One region of the Allobosea sp. CCNWLY174 genome, then DNA from elsewhere that is predicted to be linked to it. Evidence: riboswitches for the same ligand, from Rfam matches in the RefSeq annotation. Region 1 holds a riboswitch; each other region holds the start of a gene.
The links. A riboswitch is a leader RNA that binds a small molecule or an ion and turns the genes downstream of it on or off. The one in region 1 is predicted to bind cobalamin.

Region 2: another riboswitch for cobalamin. It lies ahead of V7S63_RS21365 (ABC transporter substrate-binding protein); the one in region 1 lies ahead of V7S63_RS19070 (CbtB domain-containing protein).
Region 3: another riboswitch for cobalamin. It lies ahead of V7S63_RS12095 (TonB-dependent receptor plug domain-containing protein); the one in region 1 lies ahead of V7S63_RS19070 (CbtB domain-containing protein).

Annotation. Positions count from the first base shown of each region.
Region 1 is NZ_JBBBBQ010000006.1:250,180-252,434, forward strand. It holds gene V7S63_RS19060 (DUF1636 domain-containing protein) at 1-373, opposite strand, end outside; gene V7S63_RS19065 (CbtA family protein) at 422-1,177, opposite strand; gene V7S63_RS19070 (CbtB domain-containing protein) at 1,188-1,361, opposite strand; cobalamin riboswitch at 1,397-1,576, opposite strand; gene cobU (bifunctional adenosylcobinamide kinase/adenosylcobinamide-phosphate guanylyltransferase) at 1,624-2,145, shown strand; gene cobO (cob(I)yrinic acid a,c-diamide adenosyltransferase) at 2,161-2,255, shown strand, end outside.
Region 2 is NZ_JBBBBQ010000008.1:113,478-115,732, forward strand. It holds gene lhpI (cis-3-hydroxy-L-proline dehydratase) at 1-677, shown strand, start outside; cobalamin riboswitch at 718-927, shown strand; gene V7S63_RS21365 (ABC transporter substrate-binding protein) at 1,144-2,172, shown strand; gene V7S63_RS21370 (FecCD family ABC transporter permease) at 2,169-2,255, shown strand, end outside.
Region 3 is NZ_JBBBBQ010000003.1:237,279-239,533, reverse strand. It holds gene V7S63_RS12100 (GntR family transcriptional regulator) at 1-555, shown strand, start outside; cobalamin riboswitch at 606-805, shown strand; gene V7S63_RS12095 (TonB-dependent receptor plug domain-containing protein) at 926-2,255, shown strand, end outside.

The sequences.
Region 1 (2,255 bases):
CCTTGCGGAACGAGGCGGGTCTTTCCTTCCAGGGAACGATGCCGTTGGCGCTGGCGGCAAATTTCTCCGCCCCGCTGACGATCTCGTCGAGATGAAGACCGACGTCGAGATCGCCGATCAGATAGGTCCATTTGCCCTCCGCCGCGAGCGCGATCGTGCAGGGCCGCTTGCAGACCGAGAGGCATTCGACCGGCACGACGGCGATGCCGCTGCCCGCCAGGCGCTCGTCCAGCACGGCCGCGAGCGCGATGCCGGGCTGGTCATAACCCTCCGGCAGGTCCTCGCGTTGGCGCCGGCAGGTGGTGCAGACATGGATGGTGCAGCCCGGCTGCTGCCGAACTTGCGTCGCGAGGGCGAGATCGCCTTCGAGCATGACAACGCCTCCTTGGGCTGGCGCGGCCGTCGCCGGCCGCACGAGGCGTCACGCCGCTACGGGAGCGGCGTTGCGTCGCGCGGCCCAGGGCCAGAGCACGCCGACGGCAAAGCCGGTGACGAGCCAGAGCGCGGCCTGGATGGCGAGCGAGAGCGCGGCGAAATGTGCGGCGATCTCGGCCGGCACCTTGCTTTCCGGCGCGGCCGGATGCGGGGCACCGATCAGATGCGGCAGCAGCAAGGCGAGGACGGCGAGTGCTCGGGCCCAGGAAGCCTCGACGCGCAGGAAGACGAAGAGCGCGCCGGCGGTGACCATCGCCGTCAGCAGCCACCAGAGCTGGCGCTGCTGCAGTTCGGCTGCGGCGGAGCCCGGCAGTTCCGGCGCCAGCCCCATTGCCGGGGCGAGCCCGAAAGCGAAGAAGCCGCACACCGCCCAGGCCAATGCGCGGCGCTGGTCGATCTGCTCGTTCGCCGCGATCATCCCGGCGATAAGCAGCGCCGCGAAGCCGATCGCGGTGCCGATCGTCACCAGGCTGGTGAAGGCCGTGCGCTGCAAGCCGTCCTGCGGCCTCCAGTCATGCTCGCCGGCATGGTCTGGGCCTGCCTTTGGGTCGTTGTGAGCGAGCTGGATGCGGGCTTCGCCTGAGAAGGCGGCCTGCATCGGTGCGCCCTGCGCGCGCAACGCCGCCTCGTAGGTCTCGGCCTTGAGGATCAGCGGGGTGGTGGTGACGTGCTGGAGCGCCGAGATCAGCAGCCCAGCCAGAAGCCCGGCCAGGATGCTGACCGTGAGAACACGCGTGATCATGTGGTTCCCCTCAATGACAGGGGAAGGCGAGGCCGTGACGGGTGTCGTGCGCCGCGTTGTGGACAGTGGACGAGGCGGCGAAGCCGACGGTGTAGATCATCACGAAGCCGAGGATCAGCGCGGCGGCGACGGCTTTCGCCCGCTCCGAAACGCTGGTTTGGCTGGTGACGGTAGCCGTATTCATCTGGTTCTCCTTGGCCACCCCACCGGCAGCCTGCTGGACGACATCGAATGACGGCAGGTCTCCTGGCTCACGGCTTGGTGTCCTGCTCCGCCTTCCCGGGAAACCCAGTGGCCGATGGCGCAGGACGCGCCGCTTACAGTTGCGGGGGCAGCCGCGGCCTTTCACCGCGTTCCCTTTTCACCTCGTCGTCGAGGCACCGTCACGGATGATCATTAGCCACAGGCGCGGTGCTGTGCAATGCACGACGTCTCTCCGAAAGCGAATGCCAGACATGACCCTTCCCCTGCTCACCCTCGTTCTAGGCGGCGCCCGTTCTGGCAAGAGCCGTCATGCCGAGGCGCTGATCGAGGCGCTGCCGGCACCCTGGACCTACATCGCGACCGCGCAGGCCTATGACGACGAGATGCGCGCCCGCATCGCCGAGCACCGCGCCAGGCGCTCGCGCGACTGGCAGACGGTCGATGCGCCTGTCGCGCTACCCGAGGCGATTCGCAATGCGCGGGCCGGACAGCCCATCCTGGTCGATTGCCTGACGCTCTGGCTGACCAATCTGCTGCTCGCCGAGCGCGATATCGCGATCGCCACCGGCGAGCTCGTTGCGGCCTGCCGCGAGGCGAGCGCACCAGTGGTGCTTGTCTCGAACGAGGTCGGCCTCGGCATCGTGCCGGACAATGCGCTCGCCCGCCGCTTCCGCGACGAGGCCGGCCGGCTGCATCAGCGGCTTGCGGCGCAGGCCGCGCGCGTGGTCTTCATGGTCGCCGGATTGCCGATGCAGGTGAAGTAGAAGCGCGACGTGACGATGACCAACGAAGCTGAGGACGCTGCCCGCCACAAGGCGAAGATGGCAAAGCGCAAGGCGGTGCAGGACGCCGAGGTCGCCGGCAAGACGCTGGA
Region 2 (2,255 bases), on a different contig from region 1:
TGCCGGAGGGCGCGGACAGCGTGGCCTGGCCCTTGATCGGCTACCTTGCCGGCCTGGCTTCGCCTGATCGGATCCCGTTGATCAAGGGCCTGGCGAAGACGCAACCGACGCGGGACGACCTCAAGGCACTCTGCGCCGCCTTCGGCACGACCTCGGCGGCGGCGATGCTCCATATCGAAGGCATCACGCCGGAAGCGGACAGCCTCGGCGGCGTCCCCGAGGACGAAGTCGTCATCACCCGCGGGGACCTCGCCGCGGGCTGGCGCAAGCTGAGCGAGGGGCCGTCCAGCGTCGATCTCGTTGCCATCGGCAGCCCACACGCCTCGCTTGACGAGTGCCGCGAGTTCGCTGCGCGCCTCGACGGCCGTTCCGTCGCGGAGACGCTCTCTGTCATCATCACGGCCGGGCGGGAGGTCGTCGCCGCGGCTGAAGTCGATGGCACACTGGCCAGGCTTGCGCGGAGCGGCGTCGCGATCATCCCCGATCTCTGCTGGTGCTCGATCACCCGCCCGGTCTTCCCGGAGCAGGCGAAGGTGGTCCTGACCAACTCCGGCAAATACGCCCATTACGGGCCGGGGCTCTCCGGCTGCGCCGTCAGGCTGGGCACGCTCGACGACTGCATCGAGGCGGCCTTGACGGGGGCCGCTCCCGCGCGGCTCCCCGCCTGGCTCTCCTAGCTGCTTCGGCGAACAGGCTTGACGGTGCGGCGCGGCCTTATAGGGTGGCCGCGATCGAGGTTCTCCGGATCGCATCCGGAGCTAAGAGGGAATTCGGTGAGGCGTATTCCGCCAAAGCCGAGGCTGCCCCCGCAACTGTAAGCGGCGAGCTCTCCGTCCATCGTCCACTGGCGCCGACAGCGCTGGGAAGGCCGGGCGGGATCGGCATCGACCCGCGAGCCAGGAGACCTGCCCCGGTCGTCGAAGACGTCTTTCGGACGGGGTGTTCCGGAGCTGTGTGTCGATGGCGGCGCTGCCCTCCATCCATCCACGCCCCTGCGCAGTTCCCCGCCTGCCATCTCGGGGAGCGATGAGACCCATGGTCATGAACACCGTCTGCGCCGTTGCGCAGAGCTTGACGGCTGCGCGCCGACCCTTCTATCAGAAATGCAACATTGTTACATTTGAGGCTTCCGCTGTGCCGGCCATTCGCCATGTCACCCGTTTGCTGCAAGGTGCCGCCGCGGCGCTCATCGGCACTCTGTTCGCAGGGTCGGCCTTCGCTGCGCCGACGCAATATCCGCTGACCCTCGAGAATTGTCGGGAGAGTGTGACCTTCGCCGCGCCGCCCAAGCGCGTCGTGGCGATCGGCCAGACGCAGACCGAGATCCTCTACGCACTCGGCCTCGGCGACCGCGTCGTCGGCACCGCCGTCTGGTTCTCGCCGGTTGCCAAGCCCTATGAGGCGGTCAACGCCAAGGTGAAGCGTCTCGCCGACAACGATCCGAGCTTCGAGGCGGTGCTGGCCCAGGAGCCCGATCTCGTCACCGCGATGTTCGAATGGCATGTCGGACCCAACGGCATCGTCGGCAAGCGCGCCCAGTTCGCCGGGGTCAAGGTGCCGACTTACGTCTCGCCGGCCGATTGCGTCGGCAAGGACAATTCCGGCGCCGGCGACGGCGTACGCACCCAGATGTTCACGATGGAGCTGGTCTATCGCAACATCCGCGAGTTCGGGCAGATCTTCGATGTCTCCGACCGGGCTGAAGCCCTCGTCGCCGAACTGAAGGCACGCGAGGACAAGGCGGTCGCGGCCGTCGCCAGCCTCAAGGCCAGGGACGTGCCGGTCGTGGTCTGGTTCTCCAGCCGCGACATCAAGGGCGACGGCTTCATGGCCGGCAAGAACGGCGTGCCGGCCTATATCCTTTCGAAGCTCGGCGCCCGCAACATCATCACCACCAATGAGGAATGGCCGCTGGTCGGCTGGGAGAGCATCGCTGGCGCCAACCCCGCGGTGATCGTCGCGGTGAAGATGGATCGCCGCCGCTTCCCGGCCGACGACATCGAGAAGAAGCTCGATTTTCTGAAGACCGATCCCGTCGCCAGCAAGCTCGATGCGGTGAGGAACCAGCACATCGTGATCCTGGATGTCGGCGCGACCCGGGCCGGGCTCGATACGGTCGACGGCATCGAGGCGCTCGCCAAGGCGATCTCCGGCTTCGGCCTCTCCCCTTGAGCCACGCTGCCCATGGCCCGAACTGGCCCGCGCGGATCGTCATCGCGGTTGCCTCGCTCGCTGCGCTGACCATCTCGGTGGCG
Region 3 (2,255 bases), on a different contig from region 1:
CGCCGCAATCGCTCCGCCGTTGTGGCGACGCCGAGCTGGCAGGAGGCGCGCGACACCTTCGACATCCGCATCGAGCTGGAGCGGCTCGTCGTGCGCCAGCTCGCCGGCCGGCTGACCAAAGCGCAGCTTGCGACGCTGCGGGCCCATGTCGACTCCGAGGATGAGGCGCGTGGCGGGCCCGACGCGGTCTCGATCCGGCTCGCGACCGAGTTCCACATCCTGCTCGCAGAGATGACCGAGAGCCCGATCCTCATCCGCTATGTCAGCGAGCTGTCCTATCGCTGCTGCCTGATCCTGTCGCTGTACAGCCGGCCGCATTCCTCGGAATGCGGCGTTAACGAGCACCGCCTGCTGATCGACGCCCTCACGACCGGCGACGTCGAAAAAGTCACGAGACTGATGCACAGTCATCTCGATTCGGTGGCGGAGCGCGCGCTGGTAGCCGAGGCCAAGCCGCGCGAACGGGACATCATGGCGATCCTGGCGCCCTATGCGCAGGCCCCTCAACCCGCCGTCAAACCGCGTCCGAAGCGCCCGCTCAAGGCGGCTGAATAACCGACCTCGTCGCGAAGGCGGCAAGCGAATTGACGTTGCGGCTCGTCCGCCCTACTCGTGAACGTGACGGTTCCCTCACGGGATCAAAAGGGAACGCAGTGCGGATGGCCTGGCCATCTCATGCTGCGGCTGCCCCCGCAACTGTAAGCGGCGAGCCTTTCGCCATACGCCACTGGGACCTCGGCCCTGGGAAGGCGGCGAAGGGCAGCGACCCGCGAGCCAGGAGACCTGCCGTCAGCCGTGGTCACACGCGAACACATCGGCCGGGGTGCGCTGATGGGTGGTAGAACTGCGCGCGCCCGGTTTCGGGAGCGGGTGGGGACATCTCGTTCGCGGTGACGTGCCACTGACGTTACCGCCGAGGTTTCCCGTGTTCCGTTTGCCAAAGCCCGCCAGGAGCGGGCGTTTCTCAGTTGCCTTCCCCCTGCTCGCCGCCTCGACCCTGCTAACGCCGCTTTCCGCGCTGGCGCAGTCGGGCGAGAAGCCGATCGCGCTCGACGAGATCGTGATCAGCCCGACCGGCGTTCCGACCCCGGCAAGGGAGATCGCGAGCTCCGTCACCGTCGTCACCGCCAAGGAGATCGAGCGCGAGCAGCGCCGCACCCTGCCGCAGGCGCTCGCCGCCGTCCCCGGCCTCAATATCGTCCAGACCGGCGGGCCGGGCGGGCTCACCTCGGTCTTCATGCGCGGCACCAACTCCAACCACGTCAAGGTGCTGATCGACGGGATCGAGGTGAACGATCCCTCGACGCCGAACCGCTCCTTCGACTTCGGCCAGATGCTGACCACCGACATCGAGCGCATCGAGGTGCTGCGCGGCCCGCAGAGCGGTCTCTATGGCGCCAATGCGCTGGGCGGCGTGATCTCGATCACCAGCAAGCGCGGCGAGGGGCCGCCCAAGGTGACCGGCTCGGTCGAAGCCGGCTCCTATGGCACCTTCAACAAGAGCCTCGGGGTCAGCGGCGGCGACGACCGCTTCGACTATGCCTTCGGCATCAGCCATTTCCGGGCGGATTCGACACCGGTGACACCACCGGACCTGGTTCCCGCCGGCCGGCGGCGCAATCCCAACTCCTATGACAACTGGAGCTATTCCGCCCGCCTCGGCGCCAGGCTGTCCGACACGCTGAGCGTCAACTGGGTCGGTCGCTATATCGACGGGCAATTGCTGTTCACCGGCGATTCCGGCTTCCCGAGCCTGCCCAGCAGCTTCCGATCCAGCCAGAACTATCGCCAGGCCTTCACCCGCGGCGAGATCGTCTGGGACCCGCTGGGCGGGCAGTTCGTCAACCGCTTCGGCGTCTCCTACAGCAACCAGGATCGCTCCAATCGCCGGCCTAACGCCTTCGGCATCCTCGACGTGCCGACCGAGAACCTCGGCGAGCGCATCAAATACGACTGGCGCGGCGACCTGAAGCTCACCCGGAGCCAGACACTGGTGATGGGACTGCAATACGAGAACGAACGCTTCGACACGCCCAACAAGACCGTCTCGAACGGAAACCGGGGCGCCTTCGTCGAATTGCAGTCGAACTGGACCGACCGCTTCTTCACCACCGCCAATATCCGCTACGATGACGACGACAAGTTCGGCGGCCACACCACCTATCGCATCGCACCGGTCTTCATCGTGCCAGGCACCGACACCAAGCTGAAGGCGAGCTACGGCACCGGCTTCAAGGCGCCGACGCTGAGCGAAC